4 regions of the Rhodococcus sp. PD04 genome follow, and region 3 is predicted to be linked to each of the others. Evidence: riboswitches for the same ligand, from Rfam matches in the RefSeq annotation. Region 3 holds a riboswitch; each other region holds the start of a gene.
What was found. A riboswitch is a leader RNA that binds a small molecule or an ion and turns the genes downstream of it on or off. The one in region 3 is predicted to bind thiamine pyrophosphate.
Positions count from the first base shown of each region.

Region 1: another riboswitch for thiamine pyrophosphate. It lies ahead of U9J23_RS07270 (3-oxoacyl-ACP reductase); the one in region 3 lies ahead of thiO (glycine oxidase ThiO).
Region 2: another riboswitch for thiamine pyrophosphate. It lies ahead of thiC (phosphomethylpyrimidine synthase ThiC); the one in region 3 lies ahead of thiO (glycine oxidase ThiO).
Region 4: another riboswitch for thiamine pyrophosphate. It lies ahead of U9J23_RS05655 (ABC transporter substrate-binding protein); the one in region 3 lies ahead of thiO (glycine oxidase ThiO).

Region 1 is NZ_CP142143.1:1,563,628-1,568,943, reverse strand. It holds gene U9J23_RS07275 (LLM class flavin-dependent oxidoreductase) at 1-1,199, opposite strand, end outside; gene U9J23_RS07270 (3-oxoacyl-ACP reductase) at 1,199-1,963, opposite strand; TPP riboswitch at 2,018-2,109, opposite strand; gene U9J23_RS07265 (stealth family protein) at 2,370-3,866, shown strand; gene U9J23_RS07260 (phosphodiesterase) at 3,863-4,783, opposite strand; gene U9J23_RS07255 (alpha/beta fold hydrolase) at 4,946-5,316, opposite strand, start outside.
Region 2 is NZ_CP142144.1:301,123-306,438, forward strand. It holds gene U9J23_RS25750 (HpcH/HpaI aldolase/citrate lyase family protein) at 1-147, shown strand, start outside; gene thiC (phosphomethylpyrimidine synthase ThiC) at 850-2,607, opposite strand; TPP riboswitch at 2,606-2,715, opposite strand; gene U9J23_RS25760 (ArsR/SmtB family transcription factor) at 2,858-3,196, shown strand; gene U9J23_RS25765 (substrate-binding protein) at 3,212-4,627, shown strand.
Region 3 is NZ_CP142143.1:4,102,283-4,107,598, forward strand. It holds gene U9J23_RS18805 (ABC transporter permease) at 1-103, opposite strand, end outside; gene U9J23_RS18810 (ABC transporter ATP-binding protein) at 103-1,032, opposite strand; gene U9J23_RS18815 (hypothetical protein) at 1,100-1,642, opposite strand; gene U9J23_RS18820 (thiazole synthase) at 1,734-2,519, opposite strand; gene thiS (sulfur carrier protein ThiS) at 2,512-2,724, opposite strand; gene thiO (glycine oxidase ThiO) at 2,721-3,785, opposite strand; TPP riboswitch at 3,782-3,894, opposite strand; gene thiE (thiamine phosphate synthase) at 3,923-4,612, shown strand; gene U9J23_RS18840 (NUDIX hydrolase) at 4,644-5,316, opposite strand, start outside.
Region 4 is NZ_CP142143.1:1,190,094-1,195,409, reverse strand. It holds gene U9J23_RS05660 (hypothetical protein) at 1-1,517, opposite strand, end outside; TPP riboswitch at 1,839-1,935, shown strand; gene U9J23_RS05655 (ABC transporter substrate-binding protein) at 1,972-2,985, shown strand; gene U9J23_RS05650 (ABC transporter permease) at 2,963-3,748, shown strand; gene U9J23_RS05645 (ABC transporter ATP-binding protein) at 3,745-4,515, shown strand; tRNA gene U9J23_RS05640 (tRNA-Leu) at 4,635-4,708, opposite strand; gene U9J23_RS05635 (lipase family protein) at 5,056-5,316, shown strand, end outside.

The DNA of each region.
Region 1 (5,316 bases), 2.5 Mb from region 3:
TCGAGGGAATCCGGATAGGCGGGACACATCAGGTTGAAACCGTCGCAGGCGCCCGCGGTGAACCATTCCTCGATGCTGTCGGCGACGGATTCGGGGGTGCCGATCATCGTCGCGTGGCCACCACCCGCTGCGAGGTAACCGAGCAGCTCGCGCAAGGTCGGGCGGCGTGTCTCGATGATGCGCTGCACCGTCGCATAGCGGCCCTGCGGACCGGTGAACTCCTCGATGGGCGGCAGGTCTCCGACGGGAGCGTCGAGATCGTGGCGCGTGTAGTCCTGACCGGTGAAGACTCCGAGTTGGGCGAGAGCGGCGTCGATGTCGAGCAGAGCGTCGAGTTCCGCCTTCTTCGCCCACGCTTCGTCTTCGGTGCGGCCGACGTAGGTCACGAGCCCCGGCAGGATGGCGACCGAACCGGCGTCCCTGCCGACGGAGGCGATGCGTGCACGCAGGTCGGTGGCGTACTCGAGCGCCGCGGTCATGTCCCACGCGACCGAGTAGACGGCCTCGGCGTGACGGGCCGCGAGGTTGCGGCCGGTCTCCGATGCTCCGGCCTGGAACAGCACGGGGCGGCCCTGCGGGCACCGCGGCACGGTCAGCGGACCGTCGACGCGGAAGTGCTTGCCCCGGTGATGGATCGGACGGATCGCGTCGGAGTCGAGGAACCTGCCACCCGCCCGGTCGACGAGGACACCGCCGTCGTCCCAGGAATCCCACAGCGCACAGAGCACCTCGATGAATTCCTCGGCCCGCGCGTACCGTTCGGAGTGCGGCGGTAGGGAGTCGAATCCGTGGTTGCGCGCTTCCTCGTCGAACATCGAGGTGACGATGTTGGCTCCTACGCGGCCACCACTGATGTGGCCGAGCGAGGCCAGCATCCGTGCCGCGTGGAACGGCGTGAAGAAGCTTGCCGAGACGGTGGTGACCAGACCGATGTGCTCGGTCGCGCGCGCCATAGCCGCCAGCGCGGTGAGGGGTTCGAGGAACCAGGTGGTGCCCGCCGTGTACTTCGGGTTGACGCTGTGACCGTCCGCGAAGAACACGGCGTCGAGGCGTCCTCGTTCGGCGGTGCGGGCAAGCTCCTCGAAATATGTGATGTCGCCGATGCGTTCGGCGGCGGAGCCTGGATGGCGCCATGCCGCAGAGTGGTGCCCGACGCCGTAGAGGAAGGCGTTGAGGTGGAGGGTGCGTGGTCCGGGCATCAGTTCATCACCAGTCCCCCGTCGACCACCAGGTTCTGCCCGGTGACGGCCCGCGACCAGTCGGATGCGAAGAACAGCACCGCGGCCGCGAAATCCTCGGGGGTGGTGACCTTCCGCAGCGGCGTCGACGACGCGATGAGGTCGAACACCGCCTCCGGCGTCGCCGACGATGCGTCGGTCGTGCGCAGCAGACCACCGGAGACCATGTTGACGCGGATCCCGTCGGGGCCGAGGTCGGCGGCGAAGGTGCGGGTCAGCGACAGCAGCGCGGCCTTGGCGGCGGTGTAGTCGTGGTACGGGACGACGGGGTGCTGGAACAGGTTGGTGCCGATGTTGACGATGCTGCCGCCACCGGCCTCGCGCATGCCCGGCAGAGCCGCCTGGATGATGTTGACCGCGCCGCCGACGACACCGTCGAACTGGGCTCCGAACCGGTCGTATCCGATCTCGTCTGCCTTGGGCCGAGCGTCGCCGTTGAAGGAGAAATCGGGCAGGGCGTTGTTGACGACCGTGGTGACGGGACGTCCGAAGTGCTCGCGGGCCCGGGTGAACAGCGCTTCGACGTCGGCGCGGTCGGTGACATCGGCCTTCAGCGCGACCGCCCGCTCGGGTCCGATCTTGTCGGCCAGTTCGTGAGCGCCCTCGCCGCTGCGCCGGTAGTCGAGGACGACGGCGGCTCCTTCGTCGGCGAACGCCTGCGCGATGCTGCGGCCGAGGCCGCGACCGGCGCCGGTGACGAGGACGACCTGGTTCTGCAATGACATCTTCTGTGCCTTCCCTGTGTGGGGAAGGGTGCGTGAGGGCGACAGACCTGTGGCCCGGCGCCGGCTCGGCATCCCTTCGCTCGCATAATCGAGATCAGGTTCGACGGGTGTTCTCTCAGCCGTTTCCGGCACCCCGTGTCGAGTCCTGCGGACAGGCTACACGGCGCCGGTTCGGCCTTCGAGAGCCGGCAGGGTCGGCGTTCACAGGATCGTCACATCGCCTACGCGAGAACTTAGCTCAGATCGACGTTAAAATGGCTGTTCCCGTCCCGACTCGTGAAAGGAGATTCCGACGCACACGCCGGCCCCACACAACGCTCCCTACGTCTCCCTTTCTCAGAAGGTCGGAGACGCTCCCCCGCTCGGCCGCGCCACGGTCCGCGGCCCCGCGAGGCACGAGGAGGTGGTGTGGTTCGAGGATCGCTACGCCATCCCGATCACCACCACCACGCCCGACGAGGCGCAGATCGAGGACGCGCTGTTCCTGCGCCGCGTCCTCGACCGGGCGCACATCGACTACCTGCTCGTGCGCGACGACAGCGACCGCCCGATCCTCGCGATCGACCGCGCCGACCGGAAGAGGCTGCGCACCGCTCTCGCCGAGGGGTGTGCCGACGAGCCGTTCTACTCGAAGGCCGTCGGCTTGAAACGGCGCCCGGTCCCGGTGGCGGACGGACAGCTCTCGCGCGACAGGAAGGACCGGGTGTTCCGGCTGTTCCGCCCGCGGGTCGAACTGAGGAGCGGGTTGCGGTACGGCGCGTCGAACGGCGTGGACATCGAGCTGTGGACCTACACCGACGACGAGGTGATCATGCCTCGTCCGAACGCTCTCACCCGCACGACCGCCCTGCGCGACGAGATGCGCCGGACGACGGTCGAGCGGTACGGACAGCTGTGGCCCACGATCGAGGGCATGTTCGACCGCCACCCCGGCGACATCCCGTTCGAGATCGACCTCGTGTTCTCGTGGGTGGACGGGTCGTCGAAGTCGTTCCAGGCCAAGCGCGCGAAGCTGATGCAGAACTACGTCGTCGGCGAAGGCGACGACTCGCCGGCGCGCTACCGGCAGATCAACGAACTCAAGTACGCCCTGCGTTCGGTCCACATGTACGCGCCGTGGGTGCGGCGGATCTTCGTCGCCACCGACTCGCCGCGACCGGCGTGGCTCGCCGACGACCCGCGTGTGACGTTCGTGCGGAGCGAGGAGTTCTTCGCCGACCCGTCGGCGCTGCCCACCTACAACTCGATGGCGGTCGAGTCGCAACTGCACCACATCCCGGGGCTGTCCGAGCACTTCCTGTATTCGAACGACGACATGTTCTTCGGTCGCCGGGTGAGCCCGAGCCTGTTCTTCTCCGGCGGGGGTGTCAGCAAGTTCATCGAGTGCGACGTGCGGATCGGGCTCGGCCGGAACGACCCGTCGCGCAGCGGATTCGAGAACTCCGCCCGCATGAACCGCAAGCTCCTGCAGGATCGCTTCGGGGTCACCATCACTCGGCACCTCGAACACACGCCGGTCCCGTTGCGCAGGTCGATCATGGCGGAGATGGAACGCGAGTTCGCGGACGAGTTCGCTGCGACGGCGGCGAGCCCGTTCCGGGCGGCAGACAACATCTCGGTGACGAACTCCTTCTACCACTACTACACGCTGCTGACCGGCCGCGCGGTGCAGCAGACCACGGCGAAGGTGGAGTACGTCGACACCACCGTGAAGTCCGGTCTGCGACATCTGGACACGATCCTGGCGCGTCGCAATCTCGACCTGTTCTGCCTCAACGACGGCAGCACGCCCGAGGTCGACCTGGAGCTGCGCACCGCGAAGGTCACGCAGTTCCTGGAGCGGTACTACCCGATTCCGGCGCCCTGGGAGACCGACCACCCGGGCCGACCGGACGTCGGCTAGATCCGAACGGTGAGGTCGGGGTTCTCGGGGATGCGGATGCCGGCCTCGGCCAGACACCGCGCCGCGTCCTCGGCCGTGTGGGGTTGCCCGGCGGTGGCGTAGCTTCCGCTGGGCACCACGGAGTGCACGATCGTGTCGGGATAGACGTGCACGAGGTTGAAACCCTGCGCGCCGTCGTGCCCGCGCTGCGAACCGACCGGGACGTTCAGGTCCTGCGTGTAGCAGGTCGACGAGGCGACGGACACCGGGATGCCCGCGAACGTGGCCGAGGTCGAGTAGTGCAGATGACCGCCGAGGATGGCGCGGACATCGGTGCCGCGCAGTACTTCGGCCAGACCGGCCTGGTCGCGCAGTTCGACGAGGACGGCCATGTCGAACACGCTCGGCACGGGCGGATGATGCAGTGCGAGAACGGTACCGAAAGGCGAGGGTGTCGCGAGTTCGTCGGCCAGCCAGGCGAGCTGGTCGTCGGTCACCTCACCGTGGTGGTGGCCCGGGACCGAGGTGTCGAGGCTGACGATCCGAAGTCCGCCCACGGCGTGGACGGCGTCGATCGGTGCGCCGAGGGGCGCTTCGTCGAGCAGCTCTTCACGGAAGGTCGCGCGGTCGTCGTGGTTGCCCATCGCCCACACGATCTCGGCGTCGAGTGCTGCGGCCAGTGGTTCGACGAGTCCGCGGAGCTTGCGGTAGGCATCGGGCTGGCCGCGATCGGCGAGGTCGCCGGTGAACACCAGGGCGTCGGGTCGGACCCGGGAGGCACGGATGTCGTCGAGGATCAGCCCGAGGCGGGTGTCGGCGTCGACGGTGCCGTAGAGGAGTTCGTCTCCACCGACGAGATGGGTGTCGGTGAGATGGAGCAGCGTGTGCGAAGGTCTGGGGTATTCGGCAATTCGCTCAGGGGCCGGAGAACTGCCCATGATCTCTCACTTCCATTCGCCCGTTTCGGGGCACTTCGTCGCCTTCAACCGTAGCGAGTGTGTTTCTACGGCTCCACGACTTCCGGCTCACATCGAGACCCCGAACCTGCGGCGAACAGTCCGTTACTACGTGGTGACCTGCGGAAACGAACAATCCGACATTCATCGGTGATCTGGATCACAATTCCGATCGGCGGGAGCACCGGTCCCCAGCGCATCCCGTAGCACGGTGTCGATCTCGTCGCTCGGGGACATCGGCAGGGTGTGATGGGTACCGGCGGTGAGGGTGACGACCCGGCAGGACGGGAGCGCCTTCCGCGCTGCGCGGCCCACCTCGTCGGGGTCGTGGACGCGCCCGAACGGCGCGAGCACCACCGTGGTCTCGGCCGTGCACCGCCCAAGCTCTTCGGGTGACGGCCGCCGGGGCACGATCGTCTTCGCGGTCGGGAAATGCTCCGCGCCGAGCGCCATCAAGGTGATCCAGTCGGGATCGAGTTGTGCCCCTCGGGTTTCCCACCCGAGAAATGCCCGTT
Region 2 (5,316 bases), on a different replicon from region 3:
GCCACTATCGCCGAACTCGGCCCCTGCGGGGAGAACATCGAGACGGGAGCCGATCGGCCGCGCTTCATCTCAGCCACTGCCGTGCTCTCCAGATCTCGGTACTTCGGCCGCTTGGAGGCGACCAAATCCGCCTCTCTTGCCCAGTAGTCGGCGCGTTCACGCTGCTCTGATCGGCACCGCCAACGCTGCAAGGGTCTCGGGTGCGGTGTACCTGCCCGGGTCAAGAACCCGCAAGGCATCATCGAGAAGACTGATTACCGCGCGGAGATGGTGGACAACGCCGCCGCGCGAGGTCGACGCCGAGCGAATGCGGGATGGTCCGGACGCGTTCCAGCACGTGTGCAGCGACCGCCGATCCCGGAAGCAGAATCGACCGGGCCGACGATCACGACCGCTCCCCCGAGACGGCCGCCTGCCATGACACGGTGAGGGGAACGGCAACCCGCACCGTGTCACGGCCGGCGTCGAGACCACCCGGGCAACTACTCCTCGGTGCCTCGAAGCTGAGCGAGTCACAAGTGCAGGTCACCCCCGATTCGGCAGCGAGGTGGGCGATGTCGTCACCGCCTCGCCCGCCGGCACCCGATCACTGCTACAGCGAACCCCGCTCACACATGGGCACTTTCGTTGAGCACGAGTGGATACCGCCGCTGAATCTCATTCCCCTCGTGCTCGAACCCGGACGGTCGCCGGCACCGCGAAACCGCACATCGATGCCGACTCCGTCCTCGACCACCTTCGTCATCGCGACACAACGCCACCCGGCAGAGCAAGTGCGGGCGTGCGTCACGCCGCTGAGGGCGTTGCGTCCGTGTCCTCCCGTCACCTGGACTCAACGCCCCTGCGACCTCAGTTGTCCTGTGTCACACGCTTACTTTCGGAGGACAGGACAGTAGGGGCATCCAAATACACCGTGCTGCCGGCGGCCCTGAACTGGTCGGACATATGTTGCATCCCGGCGACGGCGGCCTGGTCGGCGGCGTCACCGAACCTGGTCCGGATGTCTTGGGAGATACGCATCGAGCAGAACTTCGGCCCACACATCGAGCAGAAGTGCGCCGTCTTGGCCGGTTCAGCCGGAAGCGTCTCGTCATGGAACTGCTCGGCCGTATCCGGATCCAGCGACAGAGCGAACTGATCCCGCCACCGAAACTCGAAACGCGCCTTCGACAACGCGTCGTCACGCTCGACGGCACCGGGATGGCCCTTGGCGATGTCGGCAGCATGAGCGGCGATCTTGTACGTGATGACCCCGGTCTTCACGTCGTCCCGATTCGGCAGTCCCAGATGCTCCTTCGGGGTGACGTAACACAGCATCGCGGTGCCATGGCGGGCGATCTCGGTGGCCCCGATCGCGGAGGTGATGTGGTCGTAGCCCGGAGCAATGTCGGTCACCAGCGGCCCCAGGGTGTAGAAAGGCGCTCCATGACATAACTTCTGCTGACGCTCCACATTTTCCCGCACCCGATGGATCGGGATGTGGCCAGGGCCTTCGACCATCACCTGAACGTCGTGAGCCCAGGCACGGGTGGTCAGTTCGGCAAGGGTGTCCAGTTCGGCGTACTGCGCGGCGTCGTTGGCGTCGGCGATCGACCCCGGTCGCAGCCCGTCCCCGAGGGAAAATGCCACGTCGTAGCGGGCGAAGATCTCACACAGTTCGTCGAAGTGGGTGTAGAGAAAATTTTCCTCGTGATGGGCAAGGCACCAACCGGCCATGATCGACCCACCTCGGGAGACGATGCCGGTGAGCCGCTCGGCCGTGAGCGGTACGTAGCGCAGCAGCACTCCGGCGTGGATGGTCATGTAGTCCACACCCTGCTCACACTGCTCGATCACGGTGTCGCGGAAGATCTCCCACGTCAGCGCATCGGCCTGGCCGGCGACCTTCTCCAGAGCCTGGTAGATCGGCACCGTGCCGATCGGCACCGGGGAGTTGCGAATGATCCACTCTCGGGTGGTGTGGATATCTTCGCCGGTGGACAGGTCCATCACAGTGTCCGCGCCCCAACGGGTGGCCCAGCGCATCTTGTCGACTTCGTCGACGATGGAGCTGGTCACCGCTGAGTTGCCGATGTTGGCATTGATCTTCACCAGGAAGGACTTGCCGATGATCATCGGCTCGGACTCGGGGTGGTTGACGTTGGCGGGGATGATCGCCCGACCCGCCGCCACCTCCGAGCGCACCAGTTCCACGTCGCAGTTCTCCCGCAGCGCCACGAACCGCATTTCCTGGGTGATGATCCCCGCCCGGGCATAGTGCATCTGCGTGACCGTCCGGCCTGTCTTCGCTCGCACCGGGACAGGTCGGGGCCCCTTCCACTCCTGGGACGCCTCTCCACGCCGCACCGCCGAGCGGCCATCGTCGAGCAGATCCCGTTCTCGCCCCGGGTAGTGCTCGACGTCGCCGCGAGCAGCAATCCAGTCGGCGCGCGTCGGCGGGAGCCCGACCAGCGGATCGCTATCGGGACCTGCAGTGCGGTAGACCTGCAGCGGCGGGTTCGGCACCCCGCCGGGAGAGTCGTTCAAGCGGATCTCTGTGACAGGTACACGCAGGTCGTGTTCCTCGTCGTGGACATAGCTCAGGGCATGCGAATTGGGTGCACTCATCGGAATCGTTCCTACTTCCTTCGCCGGCATTACCCGGGCAGGTTCGACGGTCGCAGGCTGCCTCAGCCCGATCTCAGCCCCTGCAATAGGGCTCCCGTGGGGACGGCACAGACCCTAACACCCGGCTTCTCCTGCTGCAGATGTAGCTGGTCCGGTCGTCGGAGCGGTGCGAAGTCGGCCCGTCCTGTACGAGCTACGAGGAGGTACTCTTCTATATGTAATTGACTGTTGACTCGAGGAGATCGGGACCTTGTCCGCACAGCTGGCCTTCGATGCCCTCGCCGACCCTGTACGGCGAGCCATTCTCACTGTGCTGGCAGAGCGTGACGAGTGCAGCGTCAACGAACTGGTCGACCAGATCGACAGCGTGGGACGCACCGGCGTCTCGAACCACCTCCGGATCCTGCGGCACGCGGGCCTGGTCACCGAACGTAAGGCCGGACGCTTCCGTTTCTACTCGATCGACCCGGCCGGTCCCGCACGCGATGTCATTGCAATGTTGCAGGAATTGTTCCGAGGAGCCCTGTCAGATGCCGTCGAGGCCGCAGACCGCACCGCTGCCACCGACACAACCTTGCGACGTGCATAGCTTCCAGGAAACACGGTGACCCAGCTCGTACTGCACGCCGAAGAGTGGACCGCATCCCCGCCCTCGGTGGCCTACAGCCTTTTCGGAGCAGGCGACGAGGCGGGATGGCTCTTCGGCGCGGTATGCGATCGGGTCGAACCCGGCGCTGCCGTGCGTATGGCGGTCCACCTCAGCGGTTCCGGCGCAGAACCGGTCGAAATCCTCGGCCGTATTGCTGCCGCACGTCCGCATGCGTACCTCGATATCGTGCACGACCAGCCCTGGCGAGGGCGTATCAAACTCCGTTTCGAAGCCGCAAACGGTGGTACGAGAGTTCGGCTCATCGCCGAACTCGACCAGCCCGGATTGGAATGGTTGATGCGGCGTCGAGGGTTCCCTACCTCTCGAAACGCCTCTTCCCATCCCCGTCTGGGATTGTTGACGTCGAAATCCGGACCCGGCAGCCTCTTCGCCACCTCGATTGACAACGCCGCCATGCTGGCACTGGAGGAAATCAATGCCGAGGGCGGCATCCACGGCAGTCCAGTCGAGTTGATCGTGGGTGATGACGCCACAGACCCGCAGACCGGCGTCATGGAAGCGCGACGACTCGTCCAGGCAGGCTGCCGGACCATTCTGGTCGCCGCCACATCGGCTACCTACACCGCCGTTGCCGAGGCGCTCAGTGATGCACCCGTGCTGCTGGTACAGCCGGTCATGAACGAAGGAGGGCGCGGCGATCGTCTCCGCCTCCAGCTCGGCGAGCGGCCGGGCGACCAGTTGGCAGCAGCCGTGAAACCACTCATGCGGATGGAGGGGGTGCGACGATGGTTTCTGGCCGGCGACGACTATTGTTGGCCCCGTACGACACACGGCCTGGCACGCCAACTGTTGCCTCGGTACGGCGCCAGAGTCGTCGGGGAAAAGTTCGCATCTCTGGGAACTCGTGACTTCGCCCCGATCATCGAATCGATCCAGCAATCGGGTGCCGACATCGTACTGTCGACATTCGTCGGAGCTGATGCTGTTGCGTTCGAACGGCAATGCTATGCAATGGGATTGCGGGATCAGTGCATCACTCTGGCGCCCGCCTTGGAAGAGTCCACGCTGACGTACATCGGCGACGAAGCGGCCCGTGGCCTCTACTCCGTCTCGGGGTACTTCCAAGGATTACAAACGGAAGGTAACGCCTCGCTCCTGAAGAGGTACCGGGCGCAATTCGGTCCTTGGGCACCGCCGCTGTCGACGTTGAGCGAGTCGGTGTTCGAGGCAGTTCACATATGGTGGCAAGCGGCCCGGAAAGCCGAGGATAGCGAGCGGATCGCCGCGGCAATGCGTCACGGCGAGTTTCAGCTACCGCGGGGCACCGTCACCTTGAGCGAGGACCGACTCAGGCAGCAGCTCCATTTGACGAAAGCGACCGGCACAGAACTGTATCCTGCCCTCGGATGAGTTGAGACCTCGCTTGCTGGTACCGAAGACCAGGGCATATGTCTGGTCATATCGACGTGCTCGCTCCGTCTGCAGTTTCGTTCCCGGCCGGACGGATGCGCAACCACCGAGCGCAACTCGGGGTCGTCTGTGCATCAGCGTCGCCAGGATTGCTTCCGGCTACGCTCGGGTCCCGCGTTACCGCCATTCGACGCGATGTCGATCCCGGTCAAGGCGACAATGACAGCTGCCAGATCCTCCTCTGTGGGATCGGGACCGGTCGCGGAGGTCGAGGCTTTCTGCGAGATCTGCTTCCCTCTCGGGGGTCGTTCTGACTTCATTCTTCGCCTTCCTTTGTGAACGTCTCTCTGCGGCACTTCCGGCCACAGTCAGCATCTTTTGAGATAGCTCCGAATGCAGACGGTTCACGATTCGTTCCGGGGGCTCGACGAACGTCTTCCAGTCTCCAAAACAAACAGCAGTGTGGTCGAATTTGTGGCCGTCAGCGCGTTGAGCCGCAGAGTGAATGCGCGGCAATCGAACTCAGATTATCGGGCCATTGCCCCACTGTCCACAGCGCGTGAGCGCGATACACGTGGCAATAAAGAATGACTGCCAGAACGCTCGTGCCGACACAGGCGAGTGCGGCGCTCTATTGCAGGCAACCCACACACCGGATAGGTCTCCACGATCGTACCTCCAGACGGATG
Region 3 (5,316 bases):
GACCGAGGCCGAGGGCGACGATGACGACGGTACACCACAGCGGTGACTGCACCGACGTGAGCTTGATCCGTTCGGCCCGCAGTGTGTCGAGCGCCGTACTCATCACAGTCCACCCTTCATGACGTCGTCGACTCCGGATCCGTGGTACTCGACCTCGCCACCGGTGAGTTTCATGAACGCTTCCTCGAGCGACGCGTTGCGTCCCGCGAGTTCGTGCAACACGATCGACCGGGTCGCGGCGAGTTCGCCGATCTCCGCCGCCGGAGCGCCCGAGACATGCAGGGCACCGTCGTCCTCCCGCACGGTGTGCCCGCGCTCGGTGAGCGCGGTGCGCAGCTCGTCGAGCTGCGGACTGCGCACGACGACGAACGACTCGGACGCGCGATCGACGAACTCCTTCACCGAGGTGTCGGCGATGAGCCGTCCACGCCCGATGACGATCAGATGTTCGGCGGTCTGCGCCATCTCCGAGAGCAGGTGGCTGGACACGAGCACCGTGCGGCCTTCCGCGGCGAGCGCCTGCATGAACCGCCGGATCCACACGATGCCCTCGGGGTCGAGGCCGTTGACCGGTTCGTCGAACAGCAGCACGCGCGGGTTGCCGAGCAGCGCGGCGGCGAGACCGAGTCGCTGCGACATGCCGAGAGAGAATCCGCCGGCGCGCTTGCCGGCGACCTCCGTCAGCCCCACCTGGCGCAGCACCTCGTCGACGCGTGAGGCGGGCAGACCGTTCGACGCAGCCAGCCAGGCGAGATGCGACCGCGCCGACCGGTTGGGATGCACCCACTTCGCGTCGAGCAGTGCGCCGACGGTGGTGAGCGGCCGTGTCAGCTCGGTGTACGGCTTCCCTTCGATCAGTGCAGTTCCCGAGGTCGGCCGGTCCAGTCCCAGGATCATGCGCATCGTGGTGGACTTCCCCGCCCCGTTGGGGCCGAGGAAGCCGGTGACGATACCGGGACGGACCGTGAACGTCAGGTCGTCGACCGCGGTCGTGGACCCGAAGGTCTTGGTCAAGCCGGTCACTTCGATCATGCGCACCACCCTACGTGCGGCTCCGGCCCGCGCATCCGATCACGCGCCCGGAGCCGCACGCGGTGTGTCAGGGGACGAACACCTCGACGGTGACCGGGATGCTCGGTCGCTCGGTACGCATCGTCAGGGCGACACGGCCCTGCCCGGGGAACACGTGCATGAACAACGGCCGGGTGCTGGTGTGGAAGGCCGGCACGAAGCGGGTCTCCGTGCCGCGGGCGCCGGTGTCGAGATTGTGCCAGTCGAACGCCACGGTGACGTCGCAGTTCAGAACACTCGGTGTCCACTCGCCGAGAAGCGAATAGCCCTGCGTGATCCGCAGTTCGATCCCGTGGGTGGCGCCCGCCACCGAGTAGATCGAGTAGGACTCGTCGAGCGGGCCGTCGAAGGCGGTTCCACCCGCGCGCACGATGCCGGCGCAGATGCCGTCGCCCAGTGTCAGCACGGGAGGCGTGGCCAGCTGCGTCATCTCGCACGTTCTCGGTCCGGTGTTCGACCGGCTCAGCTGGCACGGCTCCTGGGCGCCTGCGACGCCCGGTGCCGTGACAGCGACGGCAACACCCATGAGCCCGGCAGCGGCGGCGGAAAGGATTCGGTGTGCAATTGTCATGCCCGGGGATCGTACCGACCGCACGGTATCCCGTCACGCGATAATCGGAAAACCCCTGAACACGAGGATTCTCAAGGGTTTTCCGTACCGGTCACGGCTCCATCGGCGAAGATGCCTGAGCCCAGAAGCGTTTCGGGATCCGACCGGCGTGCCGGGCACGGAATCCCGCCTCGACGGCGTGGCGCATCGCCGACGCCATCAGCGCCGGATCCTTCGCGCGGGTGACGGCGGTCGCGAGCAGCACGGCGTCGCAACCGAGTTCCATCGCGAGCGCCGCGTCGGAGGCGGTTCCGATTCCCGCGTCGAGGATCACCGGCACGCCCGCCGCCTCGACGATCATCTCGATGTGGTGCGGGTTCGAGATACCGAGGCCGGTGCCGATCGGCGAACCGAGCGGCATCACCGCAGCACAACCGACATCCTCGAGACGGCGCGCAAGGACGGGATCGTCGGTCGTGTACGGCAGGACGACGAAGCCGTCGTCGACGAGTTGTTCGGCCGCCGAGACGAGTTCGATAGCGTCGGGCAGCAGCGTCCGTTCGTCGGCGATGACCTCGAGTTTCACCCAGTCGGTCTCCAGCGCTTCCCGCCCGAGCTGCGCGGTCAGCACGGCCTCCTTCGCGCCGCGGCACCCGGCGGTGTTCGGCAGCGGTTCGATGCCGAGACGGCGCAGCAGATCGAGGACACCGGTTCCGGAGGCCGCATCGACGCGGCGCATCGCGACGGTGGTCAGTTCGGTGCCCGACGCGACGAGCGCCTCCTCGAGCACGGCCAGGTTCGCCGCGCCACCGGTGCCGGTGATCAGCCGCGACCCGAAGGTGCGGCCGGCGATGGTCAGCTGCGGCAGATCGGCGCCGGGATCGTGTGTGTCAGCCACCCTGGACCGCCGTGAGGATCTCGATGCTCGCGCCGCGTGCCACCGGTTCCGACCAGCGACCGCGCGGGCACACGACACCGTCGACGGCGACGGCGATTCCCTTCTCGGGCAGACCGAGCTCGTTCAGCAGCTGCGACACGGTCGGGGCCGCGTCGTAGTACTTGTCCTCACCGTTGACGGTGATGCCCACGGACACGTTCGTCATCCCACACTCGCTTCCGTAATTCGTCCAGGACAGGCGTATTTCGCGTCGGCCAGTGACCGCCCGCCGAGTTCGGCGAGCACCGCGTCGACGGTGAGCGGCGTGAGCAGCACACCGTTGCGGCCGTGGCCGGTCGCGGCGACGACACGATCGGAGAGCCGGCCGATCATCGGCAGGTTGTCGGGGGTCATCGGGCGCAGGCCCGCGCTCGCCTCGAACAGTTCGTACTCGCCGAGCGCCGGGAAGATCGTCTCGGCATCGGCGATCAGATCGCGCACGCCGGCCACCGTGATCTGCGTGTCGGAGGCCTCGTACTGCGTCGCGCCCACGACGAGCCCGTCGTGGCGGGGCACCAGATAGGCGGGCCGTCCGTGGACACTCGCACGGATGGTGCGCTGCGGCGGCGGGGTCGCGCCCGGCCGCACCCGCAGCCGCAGGATCTCGCCCTTGACCGGTCGGACCGGAAGACCCGGCCACAGCCGCGCCGACGCCGAGCCGGCGGCGAGCACCACCTGATCGTCGGGCAGGTCGGCGAGGTCGTGCACGGCGCCGTCGGAGAAACGCACCCCGGCCCCGGTGGCCGCAGTGCGCAGGGCGTCGACGAGCGCGCGGTTGTCGACCGACGACTCGGTGGGTGCGAGCAGTCCGAGCCGGACCTTCGGGCCGAGCGACGGCTCGAACTCCCGGATCTCCGCGCGGGAGAGCAGCCGCATCTCGTGCCCTCGCTCCCCGACCCATTCGGCGACGGTCCGCAGGTCGGCCGCATCCGCCGCGTCGAGCGCAACGGTCAGCGACGCCTCGGCGGTGAACACGTCGACGTCGGTCTCCGTGCGCAGTGCGTCCGCGAAGCCGGGCCAGCGGTCGAGCGACGCCGCACCCAGGGACAGCACATGGTCCTCGCCGGGCCAGCCCTCGGACAGCGGGGCCAGCATTCCCCCGGCCACCCACGAGGCGCCGCTACCGGGATTCGGGTCGTGCACGGTCACGACGTGCCCCGAGCGGGCCGCGCGCCATGCGATCGACAGCCCGATCACTCCGCCACCCACGACGGCCACAGTTGTCATCGGTCCACCTCACTCCCTGCGCCGGCATGATCCGGGTCAGGTCATAACGGTCGGGGCCGGCAGGCCCCCTCTCAGCCCCGCGAACCTCGGGACTCCCGTGTCGTCACACTTTCTGCCTAGAGGCTACCGTCTTGGTCGTGACCACCTATCGCGGCAACCATCCCGACCCGCGCGGCCGCCTCGCGACCGCCCGGTTGTACCTGTGCACCGATGCTCGCCGGGACACCGGTGACCTCGCACGGTTCGTCGAGGAGGCCCTCGCCGGTGGGGTCGACATCGTCCAGTTGCGCGACAAGGACTCGGCCGGCGAGAAGAAGTTCGGACGCCTCGAGGCACGCGAGGAACTCGCCGCCCTCGAGATCATCGGTGAGGCGTGTGCACGCCACGGTGCACTCCTCGCCGTCAACGACCGCGCCGACATCGCTCTCGCGGCGGGCGCCGACATTTTGCACCTCGGTCAGGGCGACCTGCCGGTGCGGCACGCGCGGCAGATCCTCGGCGACGAGATCGTCATCGGCCGTTCGACGTCGAGTCGGGCGCAGGCCGCGCTCGCCGACATCGAGGAGGGCGTCGACTACTTCGCGTCCGGGCCGGTGTGGGACACCCCGACCAAGCCGGGACGGACCGCCGCGGGGCTGCAGGTGACGCGCGAGGTCGCGCAGTCGCAACCGGCACGACCGTGGTTCGCGATCGGCGGCATCGATCTCGAGCGGCTCCCCGAGGTGCTCAATGCCGGGGCCACGCGGGTCGCGGTGGTCCGGGCGATCACCAAGGCCTCCGATCCGCGGGCAGCCGCCGCGGCGTTCGAGGCCGCACTGCCCGCCTGAGGCCGCTGAAGGCCGCTGCCGGCCCGAGGGGCTACAGCCAGCCCAGCACGGCCGAGGGCGACATCGCGATCGTGCCCTCGGGCAACCGCGCGCGCAGGCCGCGATCCGCGGTGACCACGACCGTCACGCCGGGGTCGACCACGGCCGTCGCGGTGGAGGCCAGCCGGGCCAATTCGTCGTCGCCGCTGCCGTCCGCGCTGTGTACCGGGATCCGGGCGTCGTCGATCGTCGCGTCGCGGGCATGCCCTTCGAGGACCGCTTCGACGCGGGGGACCCAGCCGAACGTCCCGTCGGGAAATTCGACGGTGCGGGGCAGGACCGCAGCGAGGTCGGCGAGCAGGGCGCTCGTCGCGCCGGGGCGGTCGCGCCACCATCCGGTGGATCCGCTCGCACCGAGCACGTTCGCGGTGTCGAGCAGCATGCGTACCGGTGAGGTGCGCAGCGACGGCCACGCCTCGGCGAAGCCGCTGTGCAGCGGCATCGCCTCGACCTCCGGTTCGGGCACCCAGCGCAGTTCGGTGCTCTCCTGGTTGAGGCTGGTCACGAGCGTTTCGGTGGCGTCGGCGACGACGGTGGTGTAGGTCCATCCGCCCGCGAGACCGAAGGTGACGCGTTCGGCGCGCACCGTCACGGCCGCGACATCGATGCCGGCCTCCTCGTGGGCCTCCCGCACGGCGGCGTCGACGGTGCTCTCGTGCGAGTCG
Region 4 (5,316 bases), 2.4 Mb from region 3:
ACCACAGGATTGCGGGTGACCCCGTCGCGGTGGAGATGACCTTCGAAGCGGGTTGCCGACGCCAGGTCGAACGGAAGCTTCGACGGGAAGTACCACTCGGTGAAATCCAGTGGGGGCTCCGACAGATTCCGCGCCAGCTCCGCGATCGACGTCACCTCGCTCCCCCGATCGGTGTACCGCGCCTCGTCGGATGACGACGCCGCCGTACCCACCTCGTCGTAGTCGAGCCACCGGTAGACGACTCCCGGATCCGCGAACACCGCCGGCGACGCCTTGGGCGCGTCGCCGAAGAATCCCGACCCGAGCACCTCCGGCGTGCCGGGAACAGGAAACAGCTTGTCGCGCACGGGCGCACCGGTGATGAATCCGACGCTCGCCTGCAGGAATCCCAGCGGTTGCGAATTGTCGTCGAGGATCGCACCGAGCACCGCCTCGTTGGTCGCGTTCAACGTCCGCACATCCGGGTCGCCCGTCGCGAACATCGCGTAGTCCCCCGACAACAGAGTGCGCAACGTCCAGTCGACGTTCGGGTTGTCGGGCATGCGCGGGACGATGCCGTCGGTGCTGTCCGGGTCCAATCGCGCGGCGAGTCCCGTGAGTGCGAGCAGATTCGTCGTCTCGGGATTGATGACCGCAGGAAGTGCCAGCACCGGCGATGCCGTCGAGATGGAGCCGGAGATCGCATCGAGCGGTGCCGAGACCGTGTCGGGCAGATCCGGGAGGGCACCCCGCCCCGGGAACGGCGCGCCCGCCTCAATCACCGTATCGAGCGCGAAGTACCCGCCGCACTGGTTGTAACCTGCGTCGTCGGTGGTGGCGGGATCTCCGTCGAAGTCCCATTCCGCGAAGTAGCCGGTGATGAAACCGCCGAGAGAATGCCCGCCGCACAACACCTTCCGCTTCCGCAGCGCCGGGTCGGGAAGTTCGTGACGCAGCAGGTCGTACTGGTCGCGCAGCGTCTGTTCGAGACCGACATGCGAGAGCCATGCGACGTCGGCGCCGCTCGCGTGGCCGGCGAATCGTCGCCCGTCCACTTCGGCACCGTGGAAGTAGTAGTCGGTCGCGGTGTCGAGCGAACCCGTCCGCAATGCCGCCCGGGTACCGGTGTGGTCCTCGAGGCAGTTCGATCGCCGGTCGAGTGCCCAGAACTCGATGTGGGCACCGCGAGTCGCGGCCGCGACGACGGTGTTGCGCGCGACGCTCTCGAATGCACCCGCTCCCTCGAAGATTCCCGGTTGGGCGACGAGGATCCGGTCGGCGTCGGCCGAATTCTCCGGTCCGTCTGCCGAACGCCACCGCAGATACGACAGCCGGTCGCACGCGGCAGGTCGCGGTCCGGCCACCGGCGGTAGCGGTGCGGGTATCGACACCACGGACCCGAGCACCTCGCCGGCCAGCGGCGCCGACGAGTCATACGGCATTTCGGTGCGTCCGCTCGTCTCCGCCGACACCACCGGCGCCGTGAGCACACTTCCCATCACTGCCGCAGCCAGTGCGGCACCCATCATTGCGCGCATTCCCCATCCCCCGATCGGTTCGTGCGTATTGAACACCGCTGCGGGAGTCGGGTCCACGGAAACGACAGAAGAAAGGGCCCGTCGGAGTTCACCGACGGGCCCTTCATCGTCCACGCCAGGGGGAGACGTGCGCAGACCGATGGCCCCTGTCGTCGGGGGGGAGGTGACAGGGACGATCACTCGAATAGTCGGGACCTTCGACCCTTCCGTTACGGGTGAAATGTGAGGGTGACGTCCCGACCTGGGCATTTCCGTAACTTCGGGTCACATCTTCCGTTCTGCGGCCGCCCCGGTGATCCCGGAGGGCATGGTGCTAGGGTCGCCCGTGACACGGGGTGCTCCGCACGAGCGGGGCTGAGATCACACCCGTCGAACCTGATCAGGTAATGCTGACGAAGGGATGTCCCGATATGACCGTGCCTGCCCCCACATCGATCCGTCCCCTGCCGGCGCAGTGAACGCGCGGCGGACTCTCGCCGGACTGATCACCCTCGTCGCCGCACTCTCCGCGGTCGTCGGGTGCTCGTCCGATTCCGGGAGCGACACCATCCGATTCGCGTTGGACTGGACGCCCAACACCAACCACACCGGCCTGTACGTGGCGCAGCAGGAGGGCCTGTTCGCCGAGGCGGGTCTCGACGTCGAGATCCTGCCGTACAACAACGCGACGCCCGACACCCTCGTCGACGCCGGTAGCGCCGAGTTCGGGATCTCCACGCACGCCACGTCGACCATCGCCAGAGCTGCGGGTTCCCGGACCGTCGCGGTCCTCGCACCGCTGCAGCACTGGGCGACGGGAATCGCCGTGCGGGCCGACAACGCCGAGATCACGCGGCCCGCGGATCTCGACGGCAAGACCTTCGCGGGCTTCGCGAACCCCGGCGAGGACGAGATGCTCGCCGAGGTGATCCGCAACGATGGTGGTCGCGGTGAGTTCGAGAGCGTGACGCTCGGGACGTCGTCGTACGAGGCGGTCTACTCGTCGACCGCCGACTTCACCGTGTCGTACCTGGCGTGGGAGGGTCTCGAGGCCGAACACCGCGGACTGCCCATGCGGTACTTCGGCTTCACCGACCACGGCTTCCCCGATGCGTACGCGATCGTCGTCGACGGCAACGAGGACTGGATGTCGGAGAACCCGGAGCAGGCGCGCGCTTTCGTGCAGGCTCTGCACCAGGGCTACCGGATCGCAGCCGACGACCCCGATCGCGGGGCACGGGCGCTGATCGAGGCGAATCCCGGGGCCTTCCCCGACGAGGAACTCGTCTACGAGAGCCAGCGCATGCTCGCCGCCGACTACATGCGCGACGCCGCCGGCGCCGTCGGGGTCCTCGACGCCGGGAAATGGTCGGGCTACGCCCGATTCCTCTACGAGAACGGCGTGCTGTCCGGCCCCGACGGCAGCCCGTTGACCACCGAGCCGGACTGGTCGACCTATGTCACCGATGACTACCTCGAAGACCGCTGACACCGGCCACGCACGTCGATTCCTACCCTCCCTGCTCGTCGCCGGGGTGCTGGTCGGGATCTGGCAGACATACGTCGTGGTGAGCGGTATCCGACCGCAGGTGCTGCCCTCTCCCGCGCGCGTCCTCACACAGGGATGGGCGCATCGCGTCGACATCGCCGGGCACGCCTGGTCCACACTGCAGGTCACGCTCGTCGGGTTCGCCGTGTCGCTGGCACTGGCGTGGGCCCTCGCGATCGTCGTGGACTTCTCGCCGTGGTTGCGGCGGGCACTCGTGCCGTTGTTCGTGGTGTCGCAGACCCTGCCGATCATCGCGATCGCGCCGTTGATGATCATCTGGTTCGGTTTCGGACTGCTGCCGAAGATCCTCGTCATCGCGCTGGTGACGTTCTTCCCCGTCGCGATCGGGCTGCTCGAAGGGTTCGCGGCGGCCGACCGGGAGGCGGGCGCGTTGCTGCGCAGTATGGGCGCGTCGCGGTGGCAGCAGTTCCGTTACGTGCGCCTGCCGTCCGCGCTCCCCCGCTTCTTCACCGCCCTGCGGATCGGCATCACCTACGCCGTAGTGGGTGCGGTGTTCGCGGAATACGTCGGCGCGACATCCGGTCTGGGCATCTACATGAGCACGCAGAAGAACTCGTTCCGCACCGATCTCGTGCTCGCTGCCGTAGTGGTGACCGCTGCTCTGTCACTCCTGTTGTACGCGCTGACGTTCGTCGTCGAACGGGTGGTCGCGCCGTGGGCGCTCACGAGGGGTGAGAGATGAATGCGGTGACGGTGGCCTCGGTCCACAAGTCGTACGGCGACCGGGCGGTGATCGACGGCATCGACTGTGCTGTGGAGCCCGGCGAGTTCGTGTCCCTCATCGGGCCGAGCGGGTGCGGCAAGTCGACGCTGTTCTCGATCGTCGCGGGACTCGAACAGCCCGACGCCGGAGAGGTTCTCGTCGGCGACTCCCCCGCGGCACCCGGGCGGGTCGCGCTGATGCCGCAGAAGGATCTGCTGTTCCCGTGGCGGACGGTACTCGACAACTGCACCCTCGGTATCGAGGTGCAGGGTGTGCAACGATCCGACGCTCGCGCCCGCGCCCGCGAACTGCTGCCGACCTTCGGCCTGGCAGGCTTCGAGGACGCTGCCCCGCACCAACTGTCGGGCGGTATGCGTCAACGCGCGTCGCTCGCACGCACGGTGCTGCAGGGGCGCGACGTGCTCCTGCTCGACGAGCCGTTCGGCGCCCTGGATTCGCTCACCCGCACCGAGATGCAGCTGTGGCTGCAACAGGTGTGGCAGCAGCACCGGTGGACAGTGCTGATGGTGACGCACAACGTGCGCGAGGCGGTGTTGTTGTCCGATCGGGTCGTCGTCCTCGGTCCGCGACCGGCGCGGGTCCGGCACGAGGTACGCGTGCACCTGCCCCGACCCCGAACCCTGGAGGCGTGCGCGTCGAGCGAGTTCGTGGCGCTCGAACACGAGCTCATGGAGGTCCTGCACCGGTCACGACACGAGGCGCAACGGAGGTTGCCCTCGGGATAGTCACCGGCCGAACTGTTCGCCACCAGTACATCCGCTACAAGATTCGCTATCCGCTACGGCAATTGCTGTAGCGGATGGCGAGAGAGGTAGCGGATGCATCGGGGACGACCCCGGCCCTGTGCCCCCAGTGGGACTCGAACCCACACTTGGCGGATTTTAAGTCCGCTGCCTCTGCCAATTGGGCTATAGGGGCGTGGGGATCACATTAGCGTTCACGACTGTCCACCACCGCGCCGGGGCGCGAGGTTCTCGAAGTACCGTGCGACGGGACGGCGTTCGTATCCTGTCCCCTCGTAGACGAAGGCCGGTACAGCCCGAGGACGGGACGCCACGCCCGGAGGGAGAGATCGAGTACGTCGCTTCGTCGTTCGGCCGTGTAAGGTTCGATCCTCATTGCCCCTCGACCTCCTCGGATCCGACTTCGAGTGTGCTCCTCGCCCGGGCTGTAACGCACCTCGATTTCCGGCCGACATCCTGCGGGGAGACAAGTACAAAGCGGACAGCCGGGTGGTGGACCGGGCTCGAAGAGAAGGACCATGGATGCGCTTCACGACCGCACGACCACTGATCGGGCGACTCGCCACCGCGGTGGCCGTCGTAGCCCTGGCCGCGACGCCGAGTCTGGTGGCCGCGCCCTCCGCACAGGCCGAGGGCATCGTCTACCCCGCGTCCGTGAACGACTCCTTCTACAGCACCCCCGACGACATCGCCGACCGGCAGCCCGGTGACGTCCTCGCCGCACGCGTCGTTCCGCCGCCGCTCGGATTCCCCGGCACCGACGCCGTCCAGCTGAAGTTCCGG